DNA from 2 places in the Propionispora vibrioides genome. Region 1 is predicted to be linked to the other one. Evidence: riboswitches for the same ligand, from Rfam matches in the RefSeq annotation. Region 1 holds a riboswitch; the other holds the start of a gene.
The links. A riboswitch is a leader RNA that binds a small molecule or an ion and turns the genes downstream of it on or off. The one in region 1 is predicted to bind cobalamin.
Positions count from the first base shown of each region.

Region 2: linked by a shared signal. The riboswitch ahead of BMW43_RS13695 (TonB-dependent receptor) and the one ahead of BMW43_RS14715 (acyl-CoA dehydrogenase family protein) in region 1 are both predicted to bind cobalamin.

Region 1 is NZ_FODY01000020.1:20,023-27,898, forward strand. It holds gene BMW43_RS14700 (NAD(P)/FAD-dependent oxidoreductase) at 1-876, shown strand, start outside; gene BMW43_RS14705 (NAD(P)/FAD-dependent oxidoreductase) at 860-2,125, shown strand; gene BMW43_RS14710 (DUF1667 domain-containing protein) at 2,127-2,510, shown strand; cobalamin riboswitch at 3,054-3,237, shown strand; cobalamin riboswitch at 3,480-3,664, shown strand; cobalamin riboswitch at 3,907-4,090, shown strand; gene BMW43_RS14715 (acyl-CoA dehydrogenase family protein) at 4,301-5,443, shown strand; gene BMW43_RS14720 (electron transfer flavoprotein subunit beta/FixA family protein) at 5,488-6,309, shown strand; gene BMW43_RS14725 (electron transfer flavoprotein subunit alpha/FixB family protein) at 6,313-7,359, shown strand; gene BMW43_RS14730 (acyl-CoA dehydrogenase family protein) at 7,384-7,876, shown strand, end outside.
Region 2 is NZ_FODY01000018.1:4,042-11,917, reverse strand. It holds gene BMW43_RS13725 (acyltransferase family protein) at 1-174, opposite strand, end outside; gene BMW43_RS13720 (STIV orfB116 family protein) at 539-874, shown strand; gene BMW43_RS13715 (hypothetical protein) at 981-1,208, shown strand; gene BMW43_RS13710 (spore coat protein) at 1,220-1,534, shown strand; gene BMW43_RS13705 (hypothetical protein) at 1,651-2,229, shown strand; gene BMW43_RS13700 (PepSY-associated TM helix domain-containing protein) at 2,354-3,691, opposite strand; gene BMW43_RS13695 (TonB-dependent receptor) at 3,713-5,947, opposite strand; cobalamin riboswitch at 6,098-6,280, opposite strand; T-box leader at 6,430-6,701, shown strand; gene BMW43_RS13690 (tryptophan transporter) at 6,796-7,368, shown strand; gene BMW43_RS13685 (energy-coupling factor ABC transporter ATP-binding protein) at 7,353-7,876, shown strand, end outside.

The DNA of each region.
Region 1 (7,876 bases):
ACGGTCGCCCGTTTGGCAGGTGATAGCAGCTTTACCCTTACTCCGCGTAAAGGCGAATATATATTATTTGACAAAAACGCCGGACCCAGAGTGAATCACGTACTATTTCCCACACCAACCAAGCACTCGAAAGGTATTTTAGTTGCACCTACCGTACACGGTAATACTTTCATTGGACCGAACGCCCAGAATATGCCTGAGGAGGAGAATTTGGCGATAGCCGCCAAAGAAAATCTGGCGACAACCGCCGCCGGTTTCCAGGAAGTTATCACAGGCGCTAAACGTTTGTTCCCGGCTATACCGCTTAATGCATCGATTACCGAGTTTTCCGGTCTGCGGGCCGTTGCCGATAGCGATGATTTTGTGATTCGTCCATCAACGGTTGTTAACGGGTTAATTCATGCCGCTGGTATTCAGTCGCCTGGTTTGACGGCTGCTCCGGCCATTGCCGAGCTTGTCGCTGAACTTTTAAAAGAGTGTGGTTTGCTGCTGCTGCCTAAGAAAAAATTTATTAGCCATAATGAACCCAAAATTGTATTCCGTGAATTATCAAATGAGCAGAAACAAACGCTCATTCGTAAAAATCCATTATACGGACGCGTTATTTGCCGCTGTGAAACCGTTACCGAAGCGGAAATCGTGGCTGCTATTCATTCTCCCTGCGGGGCGAAAACGGTTGACGGTGTAAAAAGACGGACCCGCGCCGGCATGGGCCGCTGCCAGGGTGGTTTCTGTGGACCTAAGGTGGCCGCTATTCTGGCCCGTGAGCTGCAGGTGCCGCTAACCGCCATTCGTAAGGAAACGGCCCAGTCCTATCTGTTTTATGACAAAATTCCAGTTGATGCCGGAGGAAATCAAAGTGAAACAATTCGTTGACATAGCCATTATCGGCGGTGGACCGGCCGGCCTTGCCGCCGCTTATAGCGCTGCCGAACAAGGCGCCGAAAATATACTGATTATTGAACGCGACCGCGAATTGGGTGGTATTCTTCAACAGTGCATCCATAACGGGTTTGGTTTGCACCGGTTTAAAGAGGAACTGACCGGTCCCGGTTATGCCCGACGGTATATCCAAATGGTCGGACAGAAAAAGTCGATTCGCGTGATGCTGGATACCATGGTGCTTGATGTGCAGTCTGACAAAACAGTGATTGCCGCCAACCCACAGGACGGCTTATGCGAAATTCATTGCCGGGCCGTTGTGTTTACCATGGGTTGCCGGGAACGCACCCGTGGCGCCATCCGTATTCCCGGAGAGCGACCGGCCGGTGTGTTTACCGCCGGAGTTGCCCAGCGCATGACTAATATGGAAGGCTGTATTCCGGGAAAAAGTATTGTTATTCTGGGCTCCGGCGATATTGGCCTGATTATGGCCAGGCGGTTGACGCTGGAGGGCGCCAAAGTTGAGGCGGTTATTGAACTGATGCCCTATTCGAATGGTCTGACACGTAACGTGGTGCAGTGTCTGGAAGATTATCAGATTCCCTTGTATCTGGGACACACTATCACAACGGTAGCTGGCCGTGACCGGGTAACCTCTGTCACCTGCGCCAAGGTGGACGAAAATTTGCGACCGGTGGCAGGTACCGAATTTGACATAGCCTGTGACTGCCTGCTGCTGTCAGTCGGACTGATTCCGGAGAATGAGCTGTCGCAGCGGCTGGTGGACATGGACAAGGTGACCAGCGGTCCGGTGGTTGACCAGTACCGGCAAACCTCGGCACCGGGCTTCTTTGCGGCCGGTAATGTGGTGCATGTCCATGATCTGGTGGATTTTGTATCCGAGGAAGGTGCCATAGCCGGCCGGGCTGCTGCCCTGTATGCTCAGAACAGGTTACCTGTAGGTGAAATAACCGTTCAGCTAATTTCCGGCACCGGTATACGCACGGTGGTGCCGCAAAAACTCACCGTGTCGACAGAGCCTGCTCCGGCAAAGCTGTTTTTGCGGGTGAAACAACCGGCGCAAAAGGTTATTCTAGCGGTAGAAAGCAACGGTCAGACTCTACTTAGCCGCAAGTTGTCTGTTGTTAAACCGGGCGAAATGATCATGGTTGAAATTCCCGCCGCCAAGCTGGCCGGAATAGGACAGGAAATTATTATATCACTTAACCAGGGAGGCGAATGATATGAGTTATAAAGAAGAAAAACTGCATTGTATTGTTTGTCCGTTGAGCTGCAGCGGCAAAATTGTTTTTCAGCAAAATGAAATTACCGATATTAGCGGGTTTAGCTGCCCGCGTGGCATTCGTTATGCTCAGGAGGAAGTAACCGCACCGAAACGAACCCTGACTACCACGGTACGGGTGGAAGGTGGCGCGCTGCCTTTGCTGCCGGTTATTTCCCGTACTCCGCTGCCGAAGGAAGAAGTTTTGGCCTGTGCCCGCGCTTTGGCGGAAATTACCGTTACGGCGCCTGTTTTTGAAGGAGATATTATTACCGGTAATATACTAAATCTCGGCATTGATATTGTGGCCGCCAGAGATATTACGACGGCGGGAGCGCCGTTATAGGCGGAGTTTCATTGTAGAGCGATTGCGCTTTTTGTCCGGTATAGCATTGCTGCTGACAGGAAGAACGCCAAAACAGACTGGGGCCGTCGCACTAAGAGTAAGAGCCTTGTTCTTTGGTTCCCCGTTCGGCCTTTTCCGGAAACATACGTTCCGCAGGATGAAAAATTGCCGGCTTCCGTTAAGAAATCCGCGCTGTGCCCTTTGGGTATTTGTTTGAGCGAAGCGAGTTTACAGATTTTAGGAAGCCGGCAATTTTTCAAGTATGTTGGAGGACAGGCCTAGCCTTTTGGGTCCCTTTGTGGCAATGACAAAGGGACGACAAGCTGGTTTGCCACACCACAGGCTGTTATAAATAAATAAAAATCATGTTGTGACAGCCTCAGTCTATTTTTCGATCCGGAGCCGTGTTTTTGTATTGGAAAATTTCAGGGAAAAATATTGTATTCAATATTTACGCCGTGTATACATTATATACACAACAACTGATTTGACTTTTTTGCGGGTTCATGGTATTTTAAACAAGTAAGTTCGAAAAAGCACAATTGAATACGCAAAGAGGTAGGTGCCCTACGGGGCTTAATAGGGAAGTCCGGTGCAAGACCGGTGCGGTCCCGCCACTGTAATGAGGAGCGACTCCAAGGGAAAGGCCACTGGGATATTCATCCTGGGAAGGATTGGGGGAGCGATGACGCAGAGCCAGGAGAACTGCCTATCTGACAATCACCGGTTGACCTGCGAGCGACGGGGAGGCGATTACGACGGAAAGTCTATAGCCATAGGCTATTTTCAGATTGTCCTTTTTATGGATACCGAAAATAGTGCTGGGAAGATAGGTTTCTTTTGTGATCAACTTTTACGGCAGCAGGCCGGTTGATGGCAAAAGAAACCTATTTTTTATGGTAAGGAGAGATCGGTAAGCGAAAATCGGCACTGGGAATATGATTGAATGTTCCATAGTCCTATAAGAACCACATATGAAAAGAGGTAGGTGCCCTACGGGGCTTAATAGGGAAGTCCGGTGCAAGACCGGTGCGGTCCCGCCACTGTAATGAAGAGCGACTTCAAGAGGCAAGGCCACTGGGATATTCATCCTGGGAAGGATTGGGGGAGCGATGACGCAGAGCCAGGAGAACTGCCTATCTGACAATCACCGGTTGACCTGCGAGCGACGGGGAGGCGATTACGACGGAAAGTCTATAGCCATAGGCTATTTTCAGATTGTCCTTTTTATGGATACCGAAAATAGTGCTGGGAAGATAGGTTTCTTTTGTGATCAACTTTTACGGCAGCAGGCCGGTTGATGGCAAAAGAAACCTATTTTTTATGGTAAGGAGAGATCGGTAAGCGAAAATCGGCACTGGGAATATGATTGAATGTTCCATAGTCCTATAAGAACCACATATGAAAAGAGGTAGGTGCCCTACGGGGCTTAATAGGGAAGTCCGGTGCAAGACCGGTGCGGTCCCGCCACTGTAATGAGGAGCGACTCCAAGGGAAAGGCCACTGGGATATTCATCCTGGGAAGGATTGGGGGAGCGATGACGCAGAGCCAGGAGAACTGCCTATCTGACAATCACCGGTTGACCTGCGAGCGACGGGGAGGCGATTACGACGGAAAGTCTATGCCCATAGGCTAATTTCAGGCTGTCCTTTTTTAAGGATACCCGAAATAGTACGGTAAGATAGGTTTCCTTTGTGATCAACTTTTACGGCGGCAGGCCGGTTGATGGCAAAGGAAACCTATTTTTATTTGACTTAAGACAAAGATAAAAAGGAGAGAAGAGATACGCATGTTTACATTTACTGAAGAGCAGGAAATGCTTCGCCGTGCCGTACGCGAGTTTGTGGAAGCGGAAGTGGCTCCTAAAGCACAGGAATGGGATGAGCAGGATCATTGTCCGGCAGAACTGTTTCCCCTGCTGGGCGATATGGGGATAATCGGGATTTTTGTGCCGGAAGCGTATGGCGGCGTAGGCTTGGGCTACGTGGAGCGGGTTATCTGCCTGGAAGAACTGGCCCGCCACTGTGCCGGTCTGGCGATTACGGTGATGGCCCATCAACTGTGCATGGGCGGTGTCATGAACTATGGCACAGAAGAGCAAAAGCAAAAGTATTTGCCTGATCTGGCCAGGGGCAGAAAAATCGGGGCGCTGTCACTGACGGAAGCTACCGGCGGCTCTAATTTCATGGGACAGACGGCTAATGGGGAATGGAAAGACGGTCAGTGGGTGCTCAATGGCCGTAAGTGTTTTATCACCAATGCCCACCTTGCCGATCTTGACCTGTGGACGGTTGTTACCGGGAAAAATGCCAAAGGCCGGCCTGAACTGAGTGCCTTCCTGATTGACCGGGGAACGCCGGGGCATACGCCGGGAAGAGCCGAACACAAACTGGGCATGCGCTCGTCTAACACCGGTGATGTAAGCTGCGTCAATGTCCGGGTGGATGCTTCCCAAATGCTCGAGCAACGGGGCAAAGGTGCCAAAGTGGCACTGAGCACCATTCAGGAAGTAGGCCGTGCCGGCATGAGTGCTATTAATCTGGGGATTCTGCGTGGCTGCCTGGAGGAAGCGGTCCGGTTCTCCAATGAGCGGATTATCTATGGTAAGCCGCTGCACCACATGACCAATATCCAGTTTGCCCTGGCGGAAAACCGGCTGGATTATGAAACGGCCCGTTTGCTGACCTATCGGGCTGCGTCAATGAAGGACAAAGGCGTCCCTTGTTCCGCCGAGTTTGCCATGGCCAAATATGCGGCTACCGAAGGAGCAATCCGGGCGGCAAAACGGACGATTGATCTCATGGGCGGTTATGGCGTGATTAATGAATATCCCGTAGGGAGATATTTAAGAGACGCCCTGGCCGGTTCGACTGCCGGCGGGACTTCAGATGTTCTGAAAGTGGTCATTGCCGGTGAAACGGTGAAACAGTAGTTCCCTGGAAGCTTAATTTATATCAGGCATAAGGAGAGATTGTTATGGGACTAAACATAGCGGTGTGTATCAAATCGGTACCCGATCCGGCTTATTACGATAAGATCAGCATTGATCCTAAGACGAAAACTATTACCCGTAAAGGAATTCCGGCCATTATCAGCCCGGGAGATAAGCACGCTTTGGAAGCGGCTCTGCAGCTAAAGGATCAATATGGCGGTACAGTTACCGTCATTGGCATGGCGCCGCCGGAAGCGAAAAGGGAATTGTTCGAAGCACTGGCCATGGGGGCCGATGAAGCCGTGCTCTTAAGCGACCGGGCTTTTGCCGGTGCCGACACGTTGGCCACTTCGTACACTCTGGCTCAGGGGCTAAAAAGAAATGGCGACTTTGATCTGGTGCTGACCGGTACGGAAAGTGCCGATGGCGCCACCTCGCAGGTACCTGCTCAGTTGGCCGAGTGTCTGGGAATACCGCATTTGTGGAACGTGAAGGAGTTTGCCCTGACGGAGCAGCGCAAAATTCAGGCTAAAGTCAAACTGGAGGCGGCTACCGGCGAATACCTCATCACCTTGCCGGCGTTACTGGCCGTTTCACGGGAAGTCAATAAACCCCGTTATACCACCGCTTTTGGCATCGTCAAAGCCAAGGGGAAAAAATTGACCGTTATTGACAACCGGGAACTGCAGGCTGATGCGAAAAAAATCGGTCAGCAAGGTTCACCGACCTGGCCGGGCGATATTTTCATCGCTTCCCTGTCGCGCAAGGGCCAGGCCCTGACCGGCACGCCGGAAGAAATCGCGGCCAACCTGATCGAAAAAATACGTGCGGCCGGTATTACTCCGGTTGTTGCTAAGGAGGCGTAAGAAATGAAGCAGAGCTATAAGCGGGAAGATTACCGCGGCATATGGGTTATCGCCGAACAGGACGGTGACCGCATCAGCCGGGTGAGCTTGGAGCTGTTAACTAAGGCCAGAGAGTTAAAAGAGCAAGGAAAGCTTGCTGAACCGGTGACTGCCGTGCTGTTAGGAACTAACCTGGCGGACTTTCCGGCCAAGCTGGCGGAAGCCGGAGCGGAAGCTGTTATTTTAGTAGATCATGCCGCGCTGCGTTATTTCCGGAATGAAGCCTATGCGCTCATCATTAAAGAACTTGTGGAAGAAAGAAAACCGTCGGTGATTCTCATGGGCGCTACGGCAGCCGGTTCGGATCTGGCTCCTACGGTGGGAGCTAAATTGTGGACTGGGGTGGCTGCCCACTGCGTGGATTTGAAATTAAATGACCAAGGCAATCTGGTGGCTGTGGTACCGGCCTTTGGCGGCAAAGTACTGGGCGATATTTTATGTCCCGAACTCCGGCCGCAGATGGCAACTGTCCGTCCCGGCATTTTGGGCAAAGCGCTTTGTTTCCCTCATGACCACTATCAAGTGGAGCATCATGATCCTGCCGCTGCCTTGGTTAAGGACAAAGGGCTGGTACAAGCGATTGGTGTCAGCTATGAACCGGTGCAGGGCGTACCTTTGGAGGAAGCGGAAGTTGTGGTGGCCGGCGGCTTTGGCGCAGCCACCGAAGAAAACTGGCAGTTGGTTGAAACGCTGGCCGGCGTGCTGGGCGGCGCCGTGGGGTGCACCAGACCGCCCCTGGATGAAGGCTGGGCCAGAGACTATCAGATGATCGGCACCAGCGGCAAATCGGTGCGTCCCAAAGTGTATATCGGTGTGGGGATTTCCGGTGCCACCCATCATGTCTGCGGGATGAAAGATGCCGGGCTGATCATTTCTATCAATAAAGATGAGAAGGCTCCTATTTTTGAAGTATCCGACATTCGCGTTACCGCCGATGTGGCAACTATTTTACCGCTGGTCATTGAAGGACTGCAGAAAAATAGCCAGGATGAGGTCTGCCGTCTGGCATAAGGCCGGCTAAGGAGGGGAAAAGACGTGCAGTTTGAGCTGAGCAAGGAACAAGAAGCATGGCGCCGGTTGAGTCAGGAGTTTGCTGTGAAATATATTGCGCCTACCGTGCAGGAACGGGATGAGGCGGAGGAATTTTCCCGCTCGTTGTATGATGAGTTGGGACTGCTGGGGCTTACCGGGATTTGTTTCCCGGAAAAGTATGGCGGTCGCGGCGGCGATTGTCTCAGTTATATCCTGGCAGCGGAAGAGCTGGCCAAGGTGGATGACAGCCTGGCGGTGTCGCTTTCAGCTTCCGTTATGCTCTGTCAATGGCCGCTTTACCAATATGGCACGGAAGACCAAAAGGAACGGTATCTGAAACCGCTGGTGGAAGGAAGGCGGCTGGGGGCTTTTGCGCTGACCGAACCGCAGGCAGGTACTGATGCGGCCGGGCAGCAGACCACAGCCACCCGCCAGGGCGACGGCTACCGGCTGCGGGGCAATAAGATTTTCATTACCAATGGCGGTGAGGCGGAAA
Region 2 (7,876 bases), on a different contig from region 1:
CAGAATAAAGTAATCAAAGAATTTACTTTTTTGAATGTCATTTACTGTCCACCATTTGAGGTCCCAGGTGGTATAGCCCATGCCGATGTGGAAGATGACCATAAGCAAAATGATAAATGCTTTCAGATTATCAAAAAAATATAAACGATTGCGGCTGATTGCTTGCAGTTTCATGCTATTCCTCCTTGAGCAAATTTGCTTGCGCTGTATTTCTTCCACAGCTAATGGGTAAACCCTTCTTGAAATTGTAGAAATATTCAAAAATTAAGCTGGTAATAGCTGGTTGGATCATGTGATACCTGGTGGACCTTTTATGGTATACTAATGATAATGCCCGGTTTCTAATGGTCTGTCTACTCTAAAATCATAATTGCTTTACGGGACTTTTCCACAATGCTTCCTTGTTGTTGACTTACACATGTCCGATATGTGTGCTTCCGTTGCCTTGCCTTGCGAAAAAATTCCTGCGAATTCTTTTATACTTTTAAAGTAGACAGAACATTTGGGCCGGTTAGGAGAACGTGTAAGGAGAATGACCATGAAAAATTGTCAACCGCTCGCTATCTTGAATGGCGCTATCGTGACGGCAGACGGTGAATATTCCTGCCGGACGATCAGTTTGCAGGAAGCCCGGGATCTGGTGCAAGATGCGCCGGAGATTGTTTCGGCCGTAGGACATGAGGCTACGGCAGAGCTATTGACCGAATTATTTAATCGAAAGATTTGTTTTAACCGGATTAATTTTCAGCAAGCAGCGGGGCAGGATGCCCTGGTGTTTAAGCTGAACCGCCGATCGCCGGAAGGCGTAGTCCTTACCAAGGCTGAGATTGAAAAAATCGGTTATCAATTTCAACTGCTATCGCGCATTTCTTAGTACATGGCCGTCGTAAGACGGCTTTTTATTGCCCGCTGCCAAATTACCTTAAAGGATGATTTTTATATTTTGGGGAAGGATATCCATAAAGGAGGGAGATTGCCCGATGAGACAACTTGCTGCTATTGAAGTCCTGGCGTTAACTAAAAGTCTGGAAGGCGAAATGCATGCCCTGTCCATGGCTAAAACCAGTTTAATAAACATGAAGGATGAGGACCTGAAAAGTGTAACCCAGGTAGGAATTAAGGCAACCGAGATACGAATAGCCAGGCTGCAGGAGTTTATTGCCGAAAACAATATGGTTCCCAATATCCAACAAAATACTGTTCAGTAGAGGTGAATACCATGGCATCGTTAATAGGGTCGATATTTTCCGTAGGTGACACGGCATCAGACCAGACTATGGCCTATATGGCGGCGGTAAGTGCAGCCGGGACGGCCAATGCTTATTTTTCGGCTGCTGTAGTGGCTATAACTCCTGAGGTCAGACAGTTATTTAGCGAGTTTGGTTCTGAAATGTTAACGGGACACGGGCAGCTGCTTAACCTGATGCTGCATAAAGGCTGGATAAATCCTTATGATGAAACCAATCAGCAATTGCAAACCGTAGTAACTCATTCGATGCAAGTACTGCCATCCGAGCATCAGCATAGAATATAACCAACAAAACCTGTCCAACTATTGGACAGGTTTTGTTATGGTAGGTACCTATTTCGACAAAATATGCCTGGAAATTCAAGATATAATCAAATTTTAATCTTGAATGGAGTGTTATGATGAAAAAAATCGTTCTTCTAACAGTTTTTTGTTTACTCGCTCTTGTTATGGGAAACACCGTATTGGCCCAGGAAACTCCCGATTCGCAAAAGGTATACAATATCGCGATTGTGCCGTACTTTAATTCAACCGAGGAGAAGGCGGGGTATGTAGAGGAAATCGTTAACGGCAAATATACTGAACAATACTCCAATCAAAATTTTCACCGGATTCCTTCAGTGGAAGTACAAAAGGTGTTAAATGAGGCAGGCTATGATGTCTCCAACATGGAACTGCCTGACAAGGACGTTCTAGCGGCAGTGGCTAAGCAGACAAATGCCGATTATGTCATTGCCATGGAGATTTCGGAACTGATTACGACCAGACATCTCAGTTACTTTCAGAATAAAGTGGTGACCAAGACAAAGCTGCGCTATAAATTCTATAATGCCGGGCAAGATAAAGTTACTTCCTTCCAGGTGACTGGGTTGTCTGAAAATAAAGCGGTGCTTGGTTATACCGGTTTTAAAGATCCGATCACCAAGGCGCTGAATCAGGCAATGGATGATGCCAACCAAAAAGTTATGACCTATTTGTAGACAATGACAATTAAAAGGCCTGCTTGCGGTCTCGATTAACAGGCAGGCATAACAAAGACTCTCATTCCGTAGGGATGAGAGTTTTGTTATGCCGCAGTAAGGCAGCAATTTGTTTGTAATAAACTTATGGAGAGTCAGCATTGATTTTGTTCTTATACCACACCATGGCAAAAAGTAACAGTGGCAGAAACAGAGCCAGGGTGCCGGCCATTTCAAAATAGCCGCCGTATAGCGATATAACGAGTCCTCCCAAAGGGAGAAGGCCGAACATGGACAGGAGAACCCAACCGGATTTTAGCAGGTTAGGTGGTGCGGTGGGGTTTTCCTGCCGATAGACGGTATTTTTCCAACGGGTCAGCCAGACATAGATGCCGGAGATAATCATAGCCATGGTAATGAGAATATAAACTGACCAAATGATTTTCGTCACTAGTAAAGCGTGATTGTGAGTATGCAAATTGACAAACACGGCGGTAACCGGCAAATACCAGGGAAGCGGCTTGCGAAAACAGGCCGCAGGGCCGCTTTTTTCGCCGGCAGACGCAGCAACAAACAGGGGTTGTCCCATAAAGTCGTCAGGCCCTGCCGCTAGCGGCTTGATATAGAGGGTATATAGATTGCTCTTTGGTTCCGGCATTTTGAGAAAGATAACGACTTCATTGTCTAAGGCCTGGTTGGCTGTCTGCAGTGCTGTCCAGGGTGGCACTGTTATCTGGTTTTGACGGTAAGCCGGCAGCTGCTGTGCTGCTTCACTGCGTGCCGCCATGAGGTAGGAGCTGTACCCCAGGGAAAATAGGACGATCATCACCCCGCTCAGGCATAATACCAGAGCCCACATCCCGGCGGCTAGCCCTGTGAATTTATGCCAGTCGGACCAGAGCGTGCGGCGGGAATGGCGTCTGATCATTCCCGCCGGAAGTTTTTTTATCAGCGGGGCATAAAGCCAAAATCCTGATATCAGGGAAAGACAGCTTAAGAGGCAGAAGCAGCCTAAAAATAGCATACCTCCTTTACCTAAGCCCAGGCGTACGTGTAATGTGCTCATAAACTGCAGGAAAGCCTGAAGGGCAGGATATTTAAGCGCGATGCCGCTTTGATCGGTTAGCATCTGTGTCCCTACCTGGTAGGCAACCTGCTGTTCCGTTTCTGCTCCGGAGGCCGACAGGTGCGAGTTATTATTCAAGTCTTGCAGACGAAAGAGAAGATCACCCCTGTCTGCCTTAGCGGAAACAGCCTTGATTCTTTTTTCCGGGTACGCTGAGTGTATTGTCTGAATGCCTTGCTCCAGTCCTTGCCAAAGTGTGCCATAGCTTAGGGACTGCGGCTTTTCCGGTGGCTGCAGTTGATTCCACTCGCTAATTTCTTCCTTGAATAAAAGTGGCAGCCCTGTCAGACAAAGCATTAGGAAAAAGAAGGCGCAGAGCAGACTGCCCCAGCGGTGGATGCTGTAAACATATTTCATAAACTCATATCTCCGATGCGGTTAGAGCGAATAATTCATGCTTAGACTATAGGTTCTGCCGCTGGTTGCTTCCGAAGCGTAAAATTTGCGGTTGAACAGATTCTGAATACCAAATTGCAGGGTAGACTGGTCATTCACTTTGTAATTCAGCGAGGTATTTACCACAAAGAAAGCATCTTCGGAAGTATATTCGCCGGTAGACAGATCCGGGCTTTGCCGTTCACTGACATATTGTACATCGGTTAACCAGTTTATTTTGTTTTTGCTATATTCCACACCGGCATGCAGTAAATGCTTGGGAATATCCCAGTTGCGGGTTGTTTGGCCGCTGGATGTATTTTCACCGCTTTCAAAGGTATAGTTAAGATAGGAGGACCAGGTTGGGGTCATCTTGCTCTTCAGTTCAAATTCAATGCCTTTAGCCATACCGCTGTCCATATTGTAGTAAGCGGTAACCGAATTTTTGGTTGCCTTAGCAATTTTGTCTTCAGTTTTAACCCGGAACACAGTAACGCCCAGTGAGGTTTTCTGGTCCATTTGTTGCTTCATGCCGATTTCAAAGGTGTTTGAGGTCTCCGGCTTTAGATCGGGATTGGCTTGTATGGAACTCATGGAAGTTCCGGCTCGGCGGTATAACTTATAGATTGTCGGGGGATTGAAGGAGTGACCGTAACTGGCGTAATATTTGGTCCGATCATTTTGAGCATATGAAAAAGCTATTTTTGGGCTCAGTTCGGTAAATTCGGCGGAGGGATAATCCTGTCTGGTACTGCTGACTATGCAGTAGCCGCCTTCTTTATTGTACTGATCCAGGCGAAGCCCGGTATACATGGTCCAGCGGTCGGATACGGCATATTCATCCTGGGTGAAAATAGCCCAGGAGTTGGTGGAACCTTCGCTTTGGGTGGTTAAAGCCCCCGTTGTGCTCCAGTCGCGCCAGTGACTCAGCTCGTAGGAACTGTAAGTCATTTTTTCCTTTATCCAACTAAAGCCGGAGACGATGGTATGGCGGCTGAAATCCCAGGTTTTTTGGGCATCCAGATTATAATTTTTGCTGGGATACAGCGCCAGGGTGCCGCTGCCTGTCCAGTTGATTGAGTTGGCGGAAGAACTGGCAGAACTGTAACCTTCTTTTGTCACATCGGACAGACCCAGCCCGACAGTGATCTTATTTTCTGTATCTTCGTATTTGAGTCTGTGAAGATCCTGATCTCTTTCACCAACATATCCCAGATAAGCGGAAGGTTTCAAGGTCACATATGTATTGTCCTGGGTTAAGACGGTGCCGCCGAAGATGGGATTGCCGTTGCTATCATAAGCGTAGGTGAAGGGATTGTTGTAGGAATACTGGTAGTTATTATGCATATATGAGTAGGAGATTGTTTTACTTGTATCCAGTATGTAATTCAGGTCGATAAAGTAATTCTCACTGAGTTTGCTTTTTTCGCCGCGGCCGCCAATTATGTAGCTGCCGTTACTAAGCTTGGGCAGTGTTACGCTTGCAGAAGCCGTACCTGAGGCGCTGCCGCTGGCCGTGGAATAATAGCCGGCATAGCCGTCGGTGGAGCGTTTTTCATAACCGGTGCTGAAGGAAAGCTTATCGTTGGCGCTGCCGCCAATTCTAATTCCCCGCTGCCAGGTATTGTTGCTGCCTGTTGACAGGGTCAGATCGGTCTTTACTTCACCAGTGGCCGGATTCGGTTTTTTGGTGATAATATTGATAACGCCGGCAACCGCATGGCCGCCGTAGAGCGAGGAGCCGGCTCCCCGGACAATTTCAATTCTTTCCACGTCGCTGATGGGGAAAGAATCCCAGGCTACACTGCTGTCAAAAGAGGTATTTATCTGTTGGCCGTTGTACAGGACAAGAATATTGCCGCTGCTGAAGCCGCGTATCGACAAGGCATCCTTTGTTTCTGCCGTAGGTTTTACATACAGGCCGACTTCATTTTGCAAAGCTTCCCGTAAACTAAAAACATTGCGCTTCTTTAAATCTTCCGCAGTGATGACCGTCACATTGGCCGGCACATTTTTGAGTCTTTCGGCGACTCTGGTTGCTGTAACGATAAAGTCGTCAAAGGTATATTCCGGAACTTGGTCTGATGCTGTTGTTGCCGTTTGTTCTGCCGCCTCCTGGCTGCTTTCGGTTGCCACCGGTTCCGCCGAAGTTGCCTCCGAAGGAGCTGCTTGCACCGATGTGGCTATTGTCATACAGGTCAGCAGCATAATTCCGAATCTTTTTGTAGTAAAATTCATCTGTTCTCTCCCATTCCTCTGTTAATTTTGAAATAAAAGCAAACATACCTTTGACCGGAAGCAAATAAAAATGAGCTTTTCCCACGCAAAGAAAAGCTCATTGTTCATATTCACAATAAGTAAATCCCCTTCCCATCGCTCGCAGGTCAAACGGTGATTGCTAAACAGGCAGTTCTCCTGGCTCCAGTTCATTGCTCCTTCGCGCCTTCCCAAGGCTGTCGCCCCAGTGACATAATTGCGAATTTGCTCCCTGATACAGTGGCGGGACCGCGCTGACTTTACATCAGACTTCCCTATTAAGTCCTTTCGGACACCTGTTTCAATACGATATGAAATTTTTGGCTATTCACTATGGGTTATCGTATCAGTTGTTTTTCCTGTTGTCAATGCCTGGTTCGACAAAAAATGCATACTCTAAGGGAGGGCAACGGCTATTGACATTTCTCTTGTAAACAGCGTATACTGTATGAAAACACATATGTTGATCGCCTATGATCAGGAAGAGTACACATAATGCGAAGGTTGCAGCGAGCCAATGGTAGTGAGAGTTTGGCACTGTTCGGTATGTCGAATGGACCTGTGAGGTGCAGCCCGATCCAGCCAGGCTGGGGTAGGCGCTGCCGGAGTCTTTCGCCGTTATAGCAGGAAAGAGGATATCAGACAGTGTTGTCTCGTATCTTAGCGTGAGCGGGCTATAGTTATATGGCCAATCAGGGTGGTACCGCGTGAGTTAGCACAACCTCTCGTCCCTACAGTCGTAGTGATGAGGGGTTTTTTGTTTTTTCTTTATGGCAAACTGTTACTGTTAACCGGCCGGGCCGGACAATACATCGAAGGGGGAATGGGAAATGGAACAGAAACCGGAACTTATCCATTATGAGGCCAAGGGAGGAAAGTATCGCTGGGTGGCTGTCACTTCACTGCTATTGGCTATTGGCGCCATTTTGAAGATGGTTACACCGGGTATTGCCGGGGTGACTCCCAACTGGACCATTGCCATGTACTGCATTGCGATAAACCTGATCCGCCCTAACCTGGGGCAGGCGATCGGCATCGGGCTGGTAGCCGGTGCGGTTAATATTCCTTTTTCCAAGTCGGCCTTTCCTTACGGAAATCTGGTCAGCGAACTGGCGGGAGCCGTCGTTTGCACCCTGCTGGTCAGTGCCTTGGCTGAACGCAAACTTGGTTCGTTAAACATCCGGCCGGCTGTAACCGGCTTCTTGAGCACCGTAACGAGCGGGCTGGTGTTTACCGGCATTTTGAAGGTGGTGCTGTCGCTGCCGCTGGAGGCCTATCTGTATGGTATGCTGCCGGTGGTATTTGTGACGGCCGCCATCAATACGTTAATCACACAACTGCTGTATTTCCCGGCGCAACGGCTGTTCGAGGCCAAGGGAGGCGCGTCATGTCCGAAATCGTAATTGACGGTCTGAGTTATCTGTATCCCAAGGCTGCTAAACAATCCTTGGAGAATGTGTCGCTCCGTATTGCCCCGGGGGATTTTGCGGTACTGACCGGCTTTAACGGCAGCGGCAAAACGACGCTGTGCCTGGCAGTGGCCGGAGCCGTACCGCTCTACTATGGGGGCGCTATGGCGGGACAGGTAAGGCTCGGACAGGATAAGACCACCGATTTGGGGATTTGCGAGATTGCCGAAAAGGTGGGGCTGGTTATGCAGGATTATGAAAGCCAGCTGGTGGCCTTGACGGTCGAGGAGGAAGTCGCCTTTGCTCTGGAGAACCGCGGGATGAAACAGGCGGATATTGCCGTAAGGGTGAAAGAGGCACTGGTTCTGGTAGGGCTGACCGGGCAGGAAAGCCGGCGGACAGCGGATTTATCCGGCGGACAAAAGCAGCGGCTGGCCATTGCCTCGGTGCTGGCCACTAAACCGCAAATTCTGGTGCTGGATGAACCGGCTTCCGCGCTGGA